Regions from separate parts of the Streptomyces sp. NPDC017991 genome, predicted to be linked through region 2. Evidence: riboswitches for the same ligand, from Rfam matches in the RefSeq annotation. Region 2 holds a riboswitch; the other holds the start of a gene.

What was found. A riboswitch is a leader RNA that binds a small molecule or an ion and turns the genes downstream of it on or off. The one in region 2 is predicted to bind ZMP and ZTP.
Region 1: linked by a shared signal. The riboswitch ahead of ACH4DZ_RS09890 (glycine hydroxymethyltransferase) and the one ahead of ACH4DZ_RS03955 (bifunctional 5,10-methylenetetrahydrofolate dehydrogenase/5,10-methenyltetrahydrofolate cyclohydrolase) in region 2 are both predicted to bind ZMP and ZTP.

What each region holds. Positions count from the first base shown of each region.
Region 1 is NZ_JBIRGP010000003.1:314,004-321,179, reverse strand. It holds gene trpS (tryptophan--tRNA ligase) at 1-277, opposite strand, end outside; gene ACH4DZ_RS09890 (glycine hydroxymethyltransferase) at 512-1,966, opposite strand; ZMP/ZTP riboswitch at 1,998-2,084, opposite strand; gene ACH4DZ_RS09885 (glutathionylspermidine synthase family protein) at 2,186-3,373, opposite strand; gene ACH4DZ_RS09880 (hypothetical protein) at 3,416-3,766, opposite strand; gene ACH4DZ_RS09875 (PLP-dependent aminotransferase family protein) at 3,967-5,394, opposite strand; gene ACH4DZ_RS09870 (carboxymuconolactone decarboxylase family protein) at 5,442-5,954, shown strand; gene ACH4DZ_RS09865 (ABC transporter substrate-binding protein) at 6,143-7,105, opposite strand; gene ACH4DZ_RS09860 (ABC transporter permease) at 7,107-7,176, opposite strand, start outside.
Region 2 is NZ_JBIRGP010000001.1:902,277-909,452, reverse strand. It holds gene ACH4DZ_RS03965 (RNA polymerase sigma factor) at 1-74, shown strand, start outside; gene ACH4DZ_RS03960 (CU044_5270 family protein) at 67-1,092, shown strand; gene ACH4DZ_RS03955 (bifunctional 5,10-methylenetetrahydrofolate dehydrogenase/5,10-methenyltetrahydrofolate cyclohydrolase) at 1,114-1,968, opposite strand; ZMP/ZTP riboswitch at 1,989-2,075, opposite strand; gene ACH4DZ_RS03950 (hypothetical protein) at 2,178-3,005, opposite strand; gene ACH4DZ_RS03945 (hypothetical protein) at 3,261-3,476, opposite strand; gene ACH4DZ_RS03940 (hypothetical protein) at 3,595-3,894, shown strand; gene ACH4DZ_RS03935 (hypothetical protein) at 4,028-4,252, shown strand; gene ACH4DZ_RS03930 (hypothetical protein) at 4,302-5,555, opposite strand; gene ACH4DZ_RS03925 (polyprenyl synthetase family protein) at 5,667-6,605, opposite strand; partial or broken gene ACH4DZ_RS03920 (tetratricopeptide repeat protein) at 7,075-7,176, opposite strand, start outside.

The DNA.
Region 1 (7,176 bases), on a different contig from region 2:
GGGCGTGCTCGGGGACATGGCTCTGGACGAAGAGTGTGCAGCGGTCGGGGTCGAGCCCGGCGGCCAGCAGTTGGGCGGCGGCGAGCCGGGTGTTCGCGCGCAGGTCCGCGGGGTCCTGCGGAAGGGTGATCGCATGCAGGTCCACGACCATGTAGAAGGCGTCGTGGGACTCCTGCAGGGCCACCCACTGGCGGACGGCGCCGAGGTAGTTGCCGAGGTGGAACGAGCCTGCGGTGGGCTGGATTCCGGAGAGCACACGGGGACGGTCAGAAGCCATGCTCACCATTCTCTCAGGTGCCGGGGCCCGCTCCGGAACCGGTCGGGGACAGGTGCTGCCCCGATCGCCGGTACGTGTCCGGCCGCGGGCCCGGTGGGGGTCGCCCCTCAGAGGCGCGGGGAACTGCGCGACAAGCCCCTACCGGCCCGCAGGACGGAACACTGCGGGCGGTCGGGGCGGCGGGGCCGGGCGCGGTGGGGCCGGGGGCTCGTGGCCGGCGCCGCGCCCGGGACATCAGCCGAGGTCGATCTCCGGGTACAGCGGGAAGCCGGTCAGGAGGTCGGTCGCGCGGTGGGAGATCTCGTCCGCGATCTTCGGGTCGAGGATGTGCTGGGCCTTGGAAGGGGTGCCCTTCTTGGTGGTGCCCGGCTCCGTGGTGGTGAGGACGCGGTCGATGAGGCCCGCGATCTCGTCCATCTCGGTGGCCCCGAGGCCCCGGGTGGTCAGCGCGGGCGTGCCGATCCGGATGCCCGAGGTGTACCAGGCGCCGTTCGGGTCGGCGGGGATCGCGTTGCGGTTGGTGACGATGCCCGAGTCGAGCAGGGCCGACTCGGCCTGGCGGCCGGTGAGGCCGTAGGAGGAGGCGACGTCGATGAGGTTGAGGTGGTTGTCCGTGCCGCCGGTGACCAGCGTGGCACCGCGCCGCATCAGGCCCTCGGCGAGGGCGCGGGCGTTGTCGACCACGGCCCGGGCGTAGTCACGGAACTCGGGGCGGCGTGCCTCGGCGAGGGCGACCGCCTTGGCGGCCATGACGTGCGGAAGGGGGCCGCCGAGGACCATCGGGCAGCCGCGGTCGACCTGGTCGGCGAGCGACGAGTCGCACAGGACCATGCCGCCGCGCGGGCCGCGCAGCGACTTGTGCGTGGTCGTGGTGACGATCTGGGCGTGCGGCACCGGGTCGAAGTCCCCGGTGAGGACCTTGCCGGCGACGAGGCCCGCGAAGTGGGCCATGTCCACCATGAGCGTGGCACCGACCTCGTCGGCGATCTCGCGCATGATCCGGAAGTTCACGAGACGGGGGTAGGCGGAGTAGCCGGCGACGATGATCATCGGCTTGAACTCGCGGGCGGTGGCGCGCAGGGCCTCGTAGTCGATGAGGCCGGTGGTGGGGTCGGTGCCGTAGGAACGCTGGTCGAACATCTTGCCGGAGATGTTCGGGCGGAAGCCGTGGGTGAGGTGGCCGCCGGCGTCCAGGGACATGCCGAGCATGCGCTGGTTGCCGAAGGCCTGGCGCAGTTCGGCCCAGTCGGCCTCGGAGAGGTCGTTGACGTTGCGGACGCCGGCCTTCTCCAGGGCCGGGGCCTCGACGCGCTGGGCGAGGACGGCCCAGAAGGCGACGAGGTTGGCGTCGATGCCGGAGTGCGGCTGGGCGTAGGCGTGCTCGGCGCCGAAGAGCTCGCGGGCGTGCTCGGCGGCGAGGGCCTCCACGGTGTCCACGTTGCGGCAGCCGGCGTAGAAGCGGCGGCCGACGGTGCCTTCCGCGTACTTGTCGCTGAACCAGTTGCCCATCGCGAGGAGGGTGGCCGGGGAGGCGTAGTTCTCGGAGGCGATCAGCTTGAGCATCTCGCGCTGGTCGGCGACCTCCTGCCCGATGGCGTCGGCGATCCGGGGTTCGACGGCACGGATCACTTCGAGGGCACTGCGGAAGGCGGTGGATTCGGTGGAGAGGGGTGCGCGGGATTCTGACATGACGGCCTCCGGACGTGGCGTTCGGCGTTCACGGTTCGGCCCAGGCGCACGGCACACGGTTCCCGGGCCGCTCCCCGATGGTCGATCCCATCCCAGCGCGCCAGTCACGGCCCGTGGATCAGCGTACCGGGAGCGCCCGCGGGAGAGGTTGTGCCGTCCACCATGCGAGCGACGACGGGGCGCGGTCGGAACCGGGCCCCGCCGTGAGTCCGCCGTGGGTCACAGGATCACGTGCGGCAGGAAGCGTGCGTATTCGTCCGTCACCAGGCCGGCCGACTCACGGATGCCGAGGCCGGCCGATTCGTGTCCGACGACCCAGGCGCCGAGGACGACCCGGTTGCCGTCGAAGGACGGCAGAGGCGCCAGCTCCTGATAGCAGCAGGCCTCCTCGCGGAGGACCACGGGTCCGGGGCCCGGTTCGTGGACGGTGACGCCGGCGCCCTCGCGGCCGAGGAGGGGCTTGGCCACGTATCCGGCGGTGGTGGCCAGTTCGCGAGGGCCGTCGAGGTAGGCGGGGAGGAGGTTCGGGTGGTCCGGGTACAGCTCCCAGAGGATCGCGAGGAGGGCCTTGTTGCTGAGCAGCATCTTCCAGGCGGGTTCGATCCACATCGTCGTGCCCGTGCCACCGCCGTTGTCGAGGGTGGCCAGGACATGCGGGGCGAAGCGGTCGGTGGTGAGCCATTCCCAGGGATAGAGCTTGAAGCAGCTGCGGATGAAGCGGAGCTGCTTGTCGACGAAGCGTCCGGAGAGACGGTCCCAGCCGATCTCCTCCATCGCGATCCAGGCGGTGTCGAGGCCGGCCTGTTCCGCGGTCTCCTTCAGATATCCGACCGTCATGAGGTCCTCGCCGAGTTCGTCGGCGGCGGAGTGCGCGAAGTAGAGAGGGCTGCCGGGCGGAAGGAGGGGGGCCTGCTTCCGCCAGGCTTCGACGAGCCGTTCGTGGAGGGAGTTCCACTGGTCGGCGCCGGGGAAGCGTTCCTCCATCCAGAACCACTGGGGGCTCGCGGCCTCGACGAGCGAGGTCGGGGTGTCGGCGTTGTACTCCAGGAGCTTCGCCGGGCCCGTGCCGTCGTAGCGGAGATCGAAACGCCCGTACAGGGAGGGGAGTTCGGCGCGGCGGCGCCAGGCCTCGGCGACCGGCTCCGCCACGCGCGGGTCGGTGATCCCGAGGTCGGCGAGGCGGTTCTCGGTGACGAGGTACTCGGCCGCGGCCAGGCACATCGTGTGGAGTTCCTCGACGACCTGCTCCAGGGCCTCGATCTCGGGCAGGGAGAAGACGTAGTGGGCGGACTCGTCCCAGTACGGGCGCAGGGAGTCGTCCGGGTGGCGGGTGAGGGGGTAGATGAGGCCCTGGTCCTCGACTGTTCGCTGCCAGCCGGGGCGGGGTTCCATGGTTCGGCGTTCCACCGTCGCGTGTCCGTAGATCCGTCGGTGCGTTCCGCGTCCTGGTCAGCCGCCGCCGCTGCCCGAGTCCGAGCAGCCGAAGCCGTCCCGGTCGACGGCCTCGCTGCGGCTGAAGGTGCCGTCCTCGGCGCGGCCTGCGGCGACGTCGGCGTCGTAGTACCAGGCGGCGTCGACCGTGCCGCTCCCGCTCGTCCCGCGTTTCCTGCCCGCCGAGGTGGAGCCGGAGGCGCAGTTCTTGTCGGCGACGACCTTGTAGCCGCCCGCGTAGTCGTAGCTGTCGCGATCCACACAGCGGCGGTCGGGATCGGAACCGCACGAGGTGAGGGCCGTTGCGAGAATGCCCATGCCACCGAGTACGACCGTGCTGGACCGAAGTCTTCTGCGCTGCTCCGCCATGTCTCTCCCCCGTCCGGCCCGTCCGCCGGGCTCGTCAGTCCGACAGCGTAAAGATCACGCGGCCCGGTTGTACAAGCGGCTCCCCCAACTCTCCCTGTTCCACGGTCATTTTGCGCTTTTTGGAATGCTGTGTGCCCTCGGTGCGGCGGTGTGTTCCGGGACGACGACGGTGCTGGGGGCGATCGCCGCACGGGCAGGCCCTAGGGCAGCGCCCCGCACAGTGTTTCGAGTGCTCCCGGCCAGCCGCTGTCCGACGGGGTTCCGTAGCCGACGACCAGGGCGTCCGCCGGAGGGGGCGTGGCGGCGGGGTGGCGGTAGCCGGTCAGGCCGTGGACGGCCAGGCCGTGCCAGGCGGCCGCGCGGACCACCGACTGCTCGGTGCCGGGCGGCAGGCGCAGCACGGCGTGGAATCCGGCCGCGATACCGGTGGCGGTGACCGACGGGGCACGGGCCGCCAGGGCCGCGACGAGCTGGTCGCGGCGGCGCCGGTAACGGAGGCGGGAGGCGCGTACATGACGGTCGTACGCGCCCGAGGTGATGAACTCCGCCAGTGTCAGCTGGTCCAGGACCCCGCACGACCAGTCCGCGCCACCCTTCGCCGCCATGACCTCGGGCGCCACGTCCGGCGGCAGGACCAGCCAGCCGAGGCGCAGGCCGGGCGCGAGAGCCTTGCTGGCGGTGCCGAAGTACACCACGCGGTCCGGGTCGAGGCCCTGGAGCGCGCCCACGGGCTGGCGGTCGTAGCGGAACTCGCCGTCGTAGTCGTCCTCCAGGATCAGCCCGCCCGTGCGCCGCGCCCAGTCGACGGCGGCGGCACGGCGGTCGGGGCGCAGCGGCACCCCCATGGGGAACTGGTGGGCGGGTGTGAGAAGCACCCCGCCCAGGCCGCCGCCCCCGCCGCCCTTGCCGCTCCCGCGCTCCGCCAGGTCGTCCGTCCGCGTGCCCAGTTCGTCGAACGGCAGCGGCACCGACCCCAGCCCCGCCCGTTCGATCAGGTCCCAGTGCACATCGAGGCCGTACGACTCCACCGCGAGCGTCCGTGCGCCCCGCCGTCGCAGCACCTCCCCGAGCAGCATCAGCCCGTGGACGAAACCCGAGCAGATGACGATGTGGTCGGGGTCGGCGCGTACGCCACGGGCGCGGGCGAGGTAGCCGGCGAGGGCGGTGCGCAGTTCGACCCGGCCGCGCGGATCCCCGTAACCGAGGGCGTCGTTCGGTGCCGCCGCGAGAGCCCGTCGGTATGCCTTGAGCCACTCGGCGCGCGGGAAGGAGGCGAGGTCCGGGGTGCCGGGGACCAGGTCGTACGCGGGTCCCCGGCGTGCCCGGGCCCTGCGCGCGGGAGAGGCCGGGACCGGCACGTCCCGCTGCGCCACGCGCGTGCCCGAGCCCTGGCGTGCGGTGAGCCAGCCCTCGGCGACGAGGTCGGCGTACGCGTCGGCGACCGTGTTGCGGGCGATGCCGAGGTCGGCGGCGAGGGAGCGTGAGGACGGCAACCGGACGCCCGGGGCGAGCCGTCCGCCCCGCACCGCCTCCCGCAGCGCGTCCGTGAGGCCTCTGCGCAGGCCGGAGCCGGTACGCGCCACGTCGACATGCAGATCCACCCCGAAAGTGGCCCAAGGTCCAGCCATGGAAATGGACCATACTCCTGGGCTGTTTCGTTCGTAGGGTCGACAGCATGACGACGACGGAGAACAGCACCGCGAAGGACACCTCGTACGCCCCCGAGGACACCCCCCGACTCCAGTGGGTGAAGTTCGCCCACGAGGTCTACAAGGCCATGGTCCGGCTGGACGCGGCGGCCCGGCAGGGCGTCGACCCCGTGCTGCTGGAGCTGGTGAAGATCCGCGCCTCGCAGCTCAACCACTGCGCGTTCTGCCTCGACATGCACACGAAGGACGCGTTCGCGGCGGGCGAGAGCGTCGAGCGGATCGTCCAGCTCAGCGCCTGGGAGGAGTCCCGGCACTTCTACACGGAGAAGGAGCTCGCGGCGCTCGCGCTGACCGAGGCCGTGACGGTCCTGACGGACGGCTTCGTGCCGGACGAGGTGTTCGAGACCGCCGCCCGGCACTTCGACGAGACCGAGCTGTCCCAGCTGCTCGCCTCGATCACGGTGATCAACGCGTGGAACCGCTTCGGCGTGACCTGCCGCCTCGCGCCGGGGCATTACACGGCCGGGCAGCACGGGTGACTTCTCGGACCCGTTTTTCCGGACGGGTCCACGTGTCTGCTTCGGCTGCGGGCCGGTGGGGGCCGGTCGCGCAGTTCCCCGCGCCCCTGAAGGGCAAGGGGCGCGGGGAACTGCGCAATCTTTTAGGGGCGCGGGGAACTGCGCGGCACGCCCCCACCGGCCCGCAGCCAGGGACACACCGGACGCCACTACTTGTTCAGCCACGCCCTCCACGTGCGCTCATGGCCCCGTACCCACTTCCTCGCCGCCTCCTCCGGAGACAGTTTCCGGTCGGCGATCAGGAGGGAGACCTCGTTCTGGTCCTCGGTCGTCCACTTGAACTTCTTCAGGAACGCGGCGGCCCCGCCGCCCGACTTCGCGAAGTCCGCGTTGAGGTACTTGCGGAGCGGCGTGTGCGGGTACGCGCAGGCGACCGCCTCCGGATCCGCGTCGCAGCCCTCCTTGTACGCGGGCAGCTTCACCTCTGTCATCGGCACCTTCTCGAAGAGCCACTGCGGTGAGTACCAGTACGTGAGGAACGGCTTCTTCTCCTTGGCGAACTGCCGCATCTGGGTGATCTGGGCCGCCTCGGAACCGGCGAACACCACCTGGAAGTCGAGGTCCAGGTTCTTCACCAGCGCCTTGTCGTTCGTGACGTACGAGGGTGAGCCGTCGAGCAGTTGGCCCTTGCCGCCGCTCTCGGCGGTGCGCAACCGGTCGGCGTACTTGTCCAGGTTCTTCCAATGGGTCACGTCGGGGTGCTGCTTCGCGAAGTACGTCGGTACGAACCAACCGATGTGCCCGGTGACGCCGAGACCGCCGCCGTCCACGATCGTCCTCTTGTCCTCGACGTACCGCTGTTCCTGCTCGGGGTGGCCCCAGTCCTCCAGGATCGCGTCGACGCGGCCCTGGCTGAGCGCGTCCCACGCGGGCACCTCGTCGACCTGGACGGTGTCGACGCGATAGCCGAGTTCGTGCTCCAGCAGGTACTGCGCGACGGCCACGTTGGCCTGCGCGCCGACCCAGGACTGCGTGGAGAGGGTCACGGTCCTCGCGCCCCGCGCGTTGGCGAAGGGCGAGGCCTGCTTGGTCATGTCGGCGGCTCCGCAGCCGGTCGTCAGCACCAGCAGGGAGCAGCCGACGGCCAGCGTGCCGGTCGTACGCGTACGCATCTCAGGCTCCCTTCTTCGTACGGCCCCGCGTCGGTTGCGTGACCCGGTCGAGCATCAGGCCGAGGCAGACG
Region 2 (7,176 bases):
GCATGCGCGTCGTGGTGACCCCGAGCGCCGGGGCCGTCGACACCGACCCTCCGAAGGAGCAGTTCCATGGCTGACGAGCTCGAACTGCTGCGCCGGGCCGACCCGGTGCCCCGCGACGACCCCCGTTTCGGTGAAGGCCCGCTGGGCCACGAGGCCGAGAGCCGGCTGCACCACCTCATGGCAGACGCGGGCGCAGGCACAGGCACGGACGCAGGTGTGGACGCGGATGTGTACGGCGAGCGCCGACCCAGGCCGAGCCGTACCCGCCTCGTCTGGGCGCTCACTGCGACCGTGGTGGTCGCCACAACCGCCACCGCGCTCCTCCTCGCGGGCCCGAGCACCACCCCGGCCGTGGCCGCGCCCCGCCCGCTGGTGGTCCGGGCCGACTCCACCCCCGTACCCCTCGACAGGCTGGTCGAGCGGGCCCGGCGGGACGCGGCGGACGGTTCGGCAGGGCTGCGCAAGGGCACGCATGTGCAGTCCTGGAGCGTGGGCATGTCGGAGGACGAGCCGCCGATCACCCTGCCCGTGGAACGCGTCGTGCGCTGGAACGCCGACGACAGCCACACGGAGCTGGTCGTCGCGACCGACCCGCGCCACCCCGGCCGGCGGGTCCTCAGCGACGCGGACGACGGCCCGCGCCTCGTCGACGACGGGCACGTCATCAGCGAGCAGACCTTCCCGCCGAGCTGGAGCGACGCCCCGCCCCAGTCACCGCCCCCGCACGACGCCACGCGGCTGCGCGCCTACCTGCGGGAAGCGCAGCACATCGACACCCCGCTGACCACGCGCGCACTGCTGGACGCCACGGCGGTGCTGCTCGACACCTGGACCCTCGGCGCCCGCGAGAACGCCGCGCTCGCCCGGCTCCTCGCGGACGCGAAGGGGCTGAGGTCGGTCGGCCAGGTGACCGACCGCCTCGGCCGCCTCGGCCAGGCGTACGTGTACGACGGCGCCGGTTACCGCCGGATGCTGATCATGGACCCGGCCACCGGTGCCGTACTGGGCCTGGAGGACACCGCGGCCGTCGACGAACCCGAGTACGGCGTCGAGGCGGGCGACGTCATGGACTACAGCGCGTGGATCCGCTGATCGGTCCGCAGCGGGTCCGCATCAGGCACCGGTCTGCTGGACGGCCGCCTCGACGGTCTGGGCCAGCAGCGTGGCGATCGTCATCGGACCGACCCCGCCGGGTACGGGGGTGATCAGCGACGCCCGCTCACGGGCGCTGTCGAAGTCGACGTCCCCGACGTTTCCGGGGTTGTAACCGGCGTCCACGACGACCGCGCCCCGCTTGATGTCCTCCCCGCGGATCAGCCGGGGCCGCCCCACCGCGGCCACCACGATGTCCGCCTCCCGCACGAGCGACGACAGATCGGCGGCCGGGGTGCGCGAGTGGCAGTACGTCACCGTGGCGTCGCGGCCGAGCAGCAGCATGCCCACCGGCTTGCCGAGGATCGCGCTGCGGCCCACCACCACGGCACGCCTGCCGGCCGGATCGACGTCGTACTCGTCGAGGAGGCGCATGATCCCGCCCGGCGTGCACGAGGAGAAGCCGGGCAGCCCGAAACTCATCGCGGAGAACGACGCCAGGGTCACCCCGTCGACGTCCTTCTCCGGAGCGATCGCCTCGAAAGCCGCCCGCTCGTCGATGTGGTGCCCCATCGGGTGCTGGAGCAGGATGCCGTGCACGGTGGGGTCGGCGGACAGCTCGGTGAGGGTGCCGATCAGTTCGGCGGTCGTGGTCGCGGCGGGCAGGGACACGTGCCGTGACGCGATACCGGCCTTGCGGGAACGGTTCTGCTTCATGCGTACGTAGGTGACGGACGCCGGGTCCTCGCCCACCAGCACGGTCGCGAGACAGGGCGTCACCCCCGTGCGTCCGGTGAGGTCGGCCGCCCGCTGCGCCGTCTCCTCGACGATCCGCCGGGCGAGACCGGTGCCGTCCATGAGTGTGGCCTGGGACATGTGCTGCTCCTGAGCGTCGTGGAGGATGCCCAGGCGCGCGGCTCAGACGATTGCGTCGGGCCGCTCCCCGGTGGTGGTCCACCTCAGCGCCAGTCACGACCTGCGGCTATTTTACGCCAGGCCCCGGGCCTCGCCCGGCCGTCGTTTCGGCTGCGGGCCGGTGGGGGCCTGTCGCGCGGTTCCCCGCGCCCGCTTGCGGGGCACGGCCTTCAGCTTTCGTTCGCCAGGAACGCGGTCGCCTGGGCCTCCACGCGTACGGCTCCGATCGCTCCCGCCCAGCGTGCGACCTCCGTGGCGAGGGCTGTGGCGGCCGGTTCGTCGCCCGTGTCGCGGGCCAGGACGGCCAGGAGCATCTGCTGGGAGAGGGTGCCGGGGACGTTCCCGGCACGGGCGCCGAGAGAGGTCGCCCGGGTCCAGCGCTCCCGCGCCCGGTCGTGGTCGAGGTTGTCGTGGTCGTGGTCGCCGAGATGGCGCAGCGCCTCACGGGCCAGGAGGTCGTCGGCCGACTCCCCGGCGTCCAGGGCGAGTTCGTAGTGCGCCGGCGCCTCGTCCCGCTCGGCGAACAGGTTGTCGACGATCAGTCCGAGATACATCCGCGCCCAGCCCCGGCGTACGTCGTCGGCAGCCCGTTCGCACAACTCGTCCGCGCGCCGCCGCAGTTCCGCCAGCTCGGCGGGGTCCTTGCCCGCCGGACCGAACCGGAAGGTGCCGTCCCCGAGCAGCAGACGAAAGTACGCGTACCGCAGCCGTACGAAGTCCAGGTCCCAGAGCCCGACCGGCTCGGTGAGTCCGCCGATCGCCGTGTCCGCGGCGGCGATCCGGGCGTCCGCGGTGTCCGTACCGCCGAACCAGTCGCGCTCCAGGGCGATCTGCGCCCCGGCGAGAGCGAGAGCCGCCCGGTCGCGCGGCTCGCTGGTGACGGTGGCGTCGAGGAGGCATAACGCGCGCTGCCACCGTCCGGCCCGGGCCAGTTCACGCGCCGCGGCGGTGACCTCGTCCACCGGGAGGGCGGCATGAGGCGTGCTCGTCTTTGTCATGGCGAGGAAGGTAGTAAGCAGAAAAACCATCCACAAGGCAACTATTGCGCGACTTCAGGACATCGGGCCACTGCCGCCTCGGGTACCGGCGGAAGGATCACCGACGAGAACGCGCCGCCCGCAGTGCCGACCGAAGAAGAGCAGCGGACACGCGTCGGCCCGCCCCGCGAGCCGGCCGAGGCCGCGACGGCCGCCCCGGGCTCAGCCGGGCCGAGAAGGTCCAGGTCAGACGCGAGGTGATCCGGACCCTCGGCGTCATCCCTCGGCGTCCCGGGCCTGGAGCACGGTCTGATCGACGATCCTGCCGTCGCGCAGCGACATCATCGAGTTGGCAAGCACCCTGACGCCGTCGGGGTACAGACAAGGTTCCGGGTCGTCCGCGTACAGCGACAGCAGTGCCGTCGCGTCCTGGCCTTCGATGCCCCGGCGCAGTGTTTCGGTGTCGAAGCCGGGGCCTGCCGCGGTGTCCATGACTTCGAGACTCCTCCCGCACGGGAACCTCGGCAAGCGCAGGCGTATCGATGCGCCTGTCGGGTGAGGGGCCGGGCGGGGCCGTGTCCGCGGGCAGCTTGTCACCGTTGCTGAAAGCATGATCTCAACACGACGTATTGTCGCCGCCGTTGGTCTCGCCATCAGCGTCACGGGGCTTGCCGTACCTTCCGCGAGCGCCGCCACGGTCCCCGAGACGGGAAAACTGGACCCGATCGCGGAACTCGACCAGATCGCCGTGAGCGACCTCCCCGTCGAGCACCGGAACAAGATTCCGAAGATCTCCGACGGGATCCAGTCCCTCAACCAGCTGAACGGCCTCTACCAGCTGGAGCAGCTGCACCAGGTGACCGACCTCGCCGCCCCCGTCACCGGCCTGCTCCCCGCCATCGAGTACTGAGTCGTCGAGTACGGAGACGTCCGGTACCGGGCCGGTCCCTCGCCGTGTGCGTCGCAGCAAGGCCCGGTGATGATCCGGTGGTCATCGGCGCTGCCCGGATGCGCGCGCGAGCGGTCCGGGTGAGGCTGAGGGCATGTCGGAACACCCCGCAGTACTCGTGCATCCGCCGCGCGGCGACGGCGGCCGGCGCGTGACGGTCCACGGCGAGCCGATCGGCACCGCCATGAACCTCCCGGACGTCGTCGAGTTCCTGCGCCGCGCCGGACTGGAGTTCGACGAGAACGAGGTCGCGGTGTCACCGCTCATCGAGTGGCGCGGCGGAGGCTCCTCGTACTGGGGGCCGGAGCCAGGACACTGACATGAGCACGGGCCCCCTGCACGCATCCGCGCAGGGGGCCCGTGGTCCGTCAGCAGATGCTCTGTGTGCTGTTGACCAGCGTGTTGTTGCGGAACGTCGTGTTGGTGCCGCAGGGACTCTCCCTGATCACGGAGTTCGTCACCGTCAGGTTCTGGACGGTGATGTCCGAGTTGTTGGGGAACTCCGAGCGCGCGGCCAGCCGGATCTCCCCGCCGCCCGTGACGCTCCCGCTCTGCGCGGCGAGGTTCACGTTGTAGCAGTTCTCGATCAGGATCGCGTTGTTGCCGGTGTTGGAGATCGTGACCCGGTCGATGGTCGCGCCGCCGCTCTCCGAGACACAGAAGACACCCCGGCCGCCACCGCGCGCGACGACCTCGCCGACCCGCACGTTGGTCGCGTAGCTGCTGCCGATCCGGCCGTTGCGGTTGGCCATCCGGAAGGCCGCGTAGCCGGTGCCGGCCCCGGCGCCGTCAGCGTCCACCTTGGTGACGGTGGCGTTGACCGTCTGGTTCAGCAGCAGGCCCGACTCGCCCACGTTGCGCGCGGTGACCGTGCCGATGGTGATGCCGTCGACCCCGTACGTCTCCACGGCGTGGCTGCTCGCCCCGGACACGTAGACGTTGTCGATACGGACGTTGCGGGTCCACTGGCTGGTGTCGCCGCGGTTGTCGATGCGGACGCCGAGACCGGCCGACAGGCGCATGTCGATCTGGCCGAGGACCACGTTGGTGACGTTGCGCATGAAGATGCCGTAGAGCGGGGCTCCGGTGACGTTCAGGTGCTGGACCTCGATGTCCTGTACGCCGCGTGCGTAGACCGGTGCCTGGTCGCCGGTGCCCGAACCGGTGACGTTGATGGTGCCGCACACGTCGAGCACGGTGTAGCTCGGCAGCGAGACCCTGGAGCCGGCGCTGATGGTGCCCGAGCCGCGTACGACGACCCGTTCCTTCGACGTGCGACCCGCCGTGAGGCTGCTGACGGCCGCCTGCATCGCGGCCCGCATGTCGGTTCCGGTGTAGACGACACCGCTGCCGCGCCGGGCGGTCCACGTACTGCCGCTGAGCGTGGCCTCGGCCTGGTACGAACCCTCCCCGCACGCTGCCGCCGCCTGCCGCGGCGCCGCGCCCGGCGGGGCGGCACTCGCGGGGGCGGCACTGGCCGGGGCGGTGAGCAGGGCAGCCGCCGTGACCAGGGTCGTTGCACAGGTGGCGATGACACCTGTGCCCCTGAGACGGGGCCGTGGGGTCGAGCTGGTGAGGTGTGGGGTCGAGCGAGTGAGGTGAGGTGCGGCTCTGCGTCCCATCTCGTCTTCTCCTGTGTGGGGGTGGATAGCAAGCGTTTTCTACGTGGGGGTGCGGTGAGTGTGGCAAGGGCTTTCTGGGGCGTCAAGGGCCCGGAGAGGCGCGGCTGTCGGTCACATCTCGCGGTGTACGAGGTGGTCGAGGAGTGCCCGCAGGTCGTCGGTGGTGCGGGTGGTGCGGGCCGCCGAGGGAACGCTGTCGAGGCAGGCGCCGACGGTGGCGATGTGCCGGCGGGCCTCCGCCGTCGCGGCCCCGCGCCCGCCGATGTCCTCGATCAGGGCCGCGGCGCGCCGGGCGTCCGCCGCGTCGAGGGGGTCGGCGGAGTCCAGGAGACGGGCGAGCGGCCGGGCGCCCGGAGCGCCGAGGGCGGCCAGCACCGGGAACGTCTTCTTGCCCCGGAGCAGGTCCGCGTGGACCGGCTTGCCCGTCACGGCGGGATCGCCCCAGATGCCCAGGAGGTCGTCGATGACCTGGAAGGCGACGCCCAGGTGACGGCCCGCGCGGTCGAGCGCGGCGACCGTCTCGCGCGGGGCGCCGGCGAGCACGGCGCCCAGGGCGGTCGCGCAGCCCAGCAGGGCGCCGGTCTTGTGCTCCGCCATCGCGCGGTACTCGTCCGGGCGGACCGACTCCGGGCCCGCCCAGGGGCGGCTCTCGAAGAGCAGGTCGTCGGCCTGGCCGCGTACGAGGTCGTTGAGCGCGGTGGACAAGTGGCGCACGGCTGAGGGGACATCGGCGCCGGGTGCGGCGGCGAGGGTCTCCACGGCCAGGGCGAACAGCGCGTCGCCCGCGAGGACGGCCGGGCCCGTGCCGTACGCCTTCCAGACCGTGGGGCGCCCGCGCCGGGTCGGGTCGCCGTCCATGATGTCGTCGTGGAGCAGCGAGAAGGTGTGCACCAGTTCCACGGCGACGGCCGCGGTCACTCCGGCGCCCCGCGGGGCACCGGCCGTCTCCGTGCCCAGCACGGCGAGGACCTGCCGCAGCCCTTTGCCGCCCGCGGGCGTGGACACGGGTGCGCCGCCCGGCTCGCACCAGCCGAGGGAGTAGGCGGCCATCTCACCCACCCAGGGGTGCAGCCGCGCGACCGCTGCGGCCAGCGCGGGGCGTACGAGGGCGCGGCTGTGCTCCAGCAGGCGGGATGCGGGCTCGCCGGGGCCGGTGTCGGAGCCGGGGTCGGCGTCTGCGTCTGCGGCGGGCCGGGCAGGGGAGGGGAGAGCGCGGAGGACATCGTGGTCATCGCCGGCTCCCCACGTCGGTCCGGCCGGACATGAGCACGGCGGCGCGCCCGGCGTCGACGAGAGGGGTACTCGCGCCTGCCTTGAGGCCGGGCGTGGCGGGCTGGTCCGGGTCGGGGCCCGGGCGCGACGGCGGGCACGGGCCGGTCCCGGCGCCGGGCTCGGTGTCCGTCCAGGTGCCGGACCCGTCCCGGGTGTCCGGCGCGGCGCTAGGGTCGGGGCGGGTGTCTGGCGTGGCGTCGGCCCCGGTTGGTGACTTGGTGTCGGGCTTTGTGTCGGGGCTGGGCTCGATGCCCAGTTCGGTCTGGGCGTGGGACACCATGCGATGTGCGTGCCGGAGGCCGATCCGGTCCAACGCCGTTGCCAGGTCGGCCAGTTCGGCCGCCGTCTC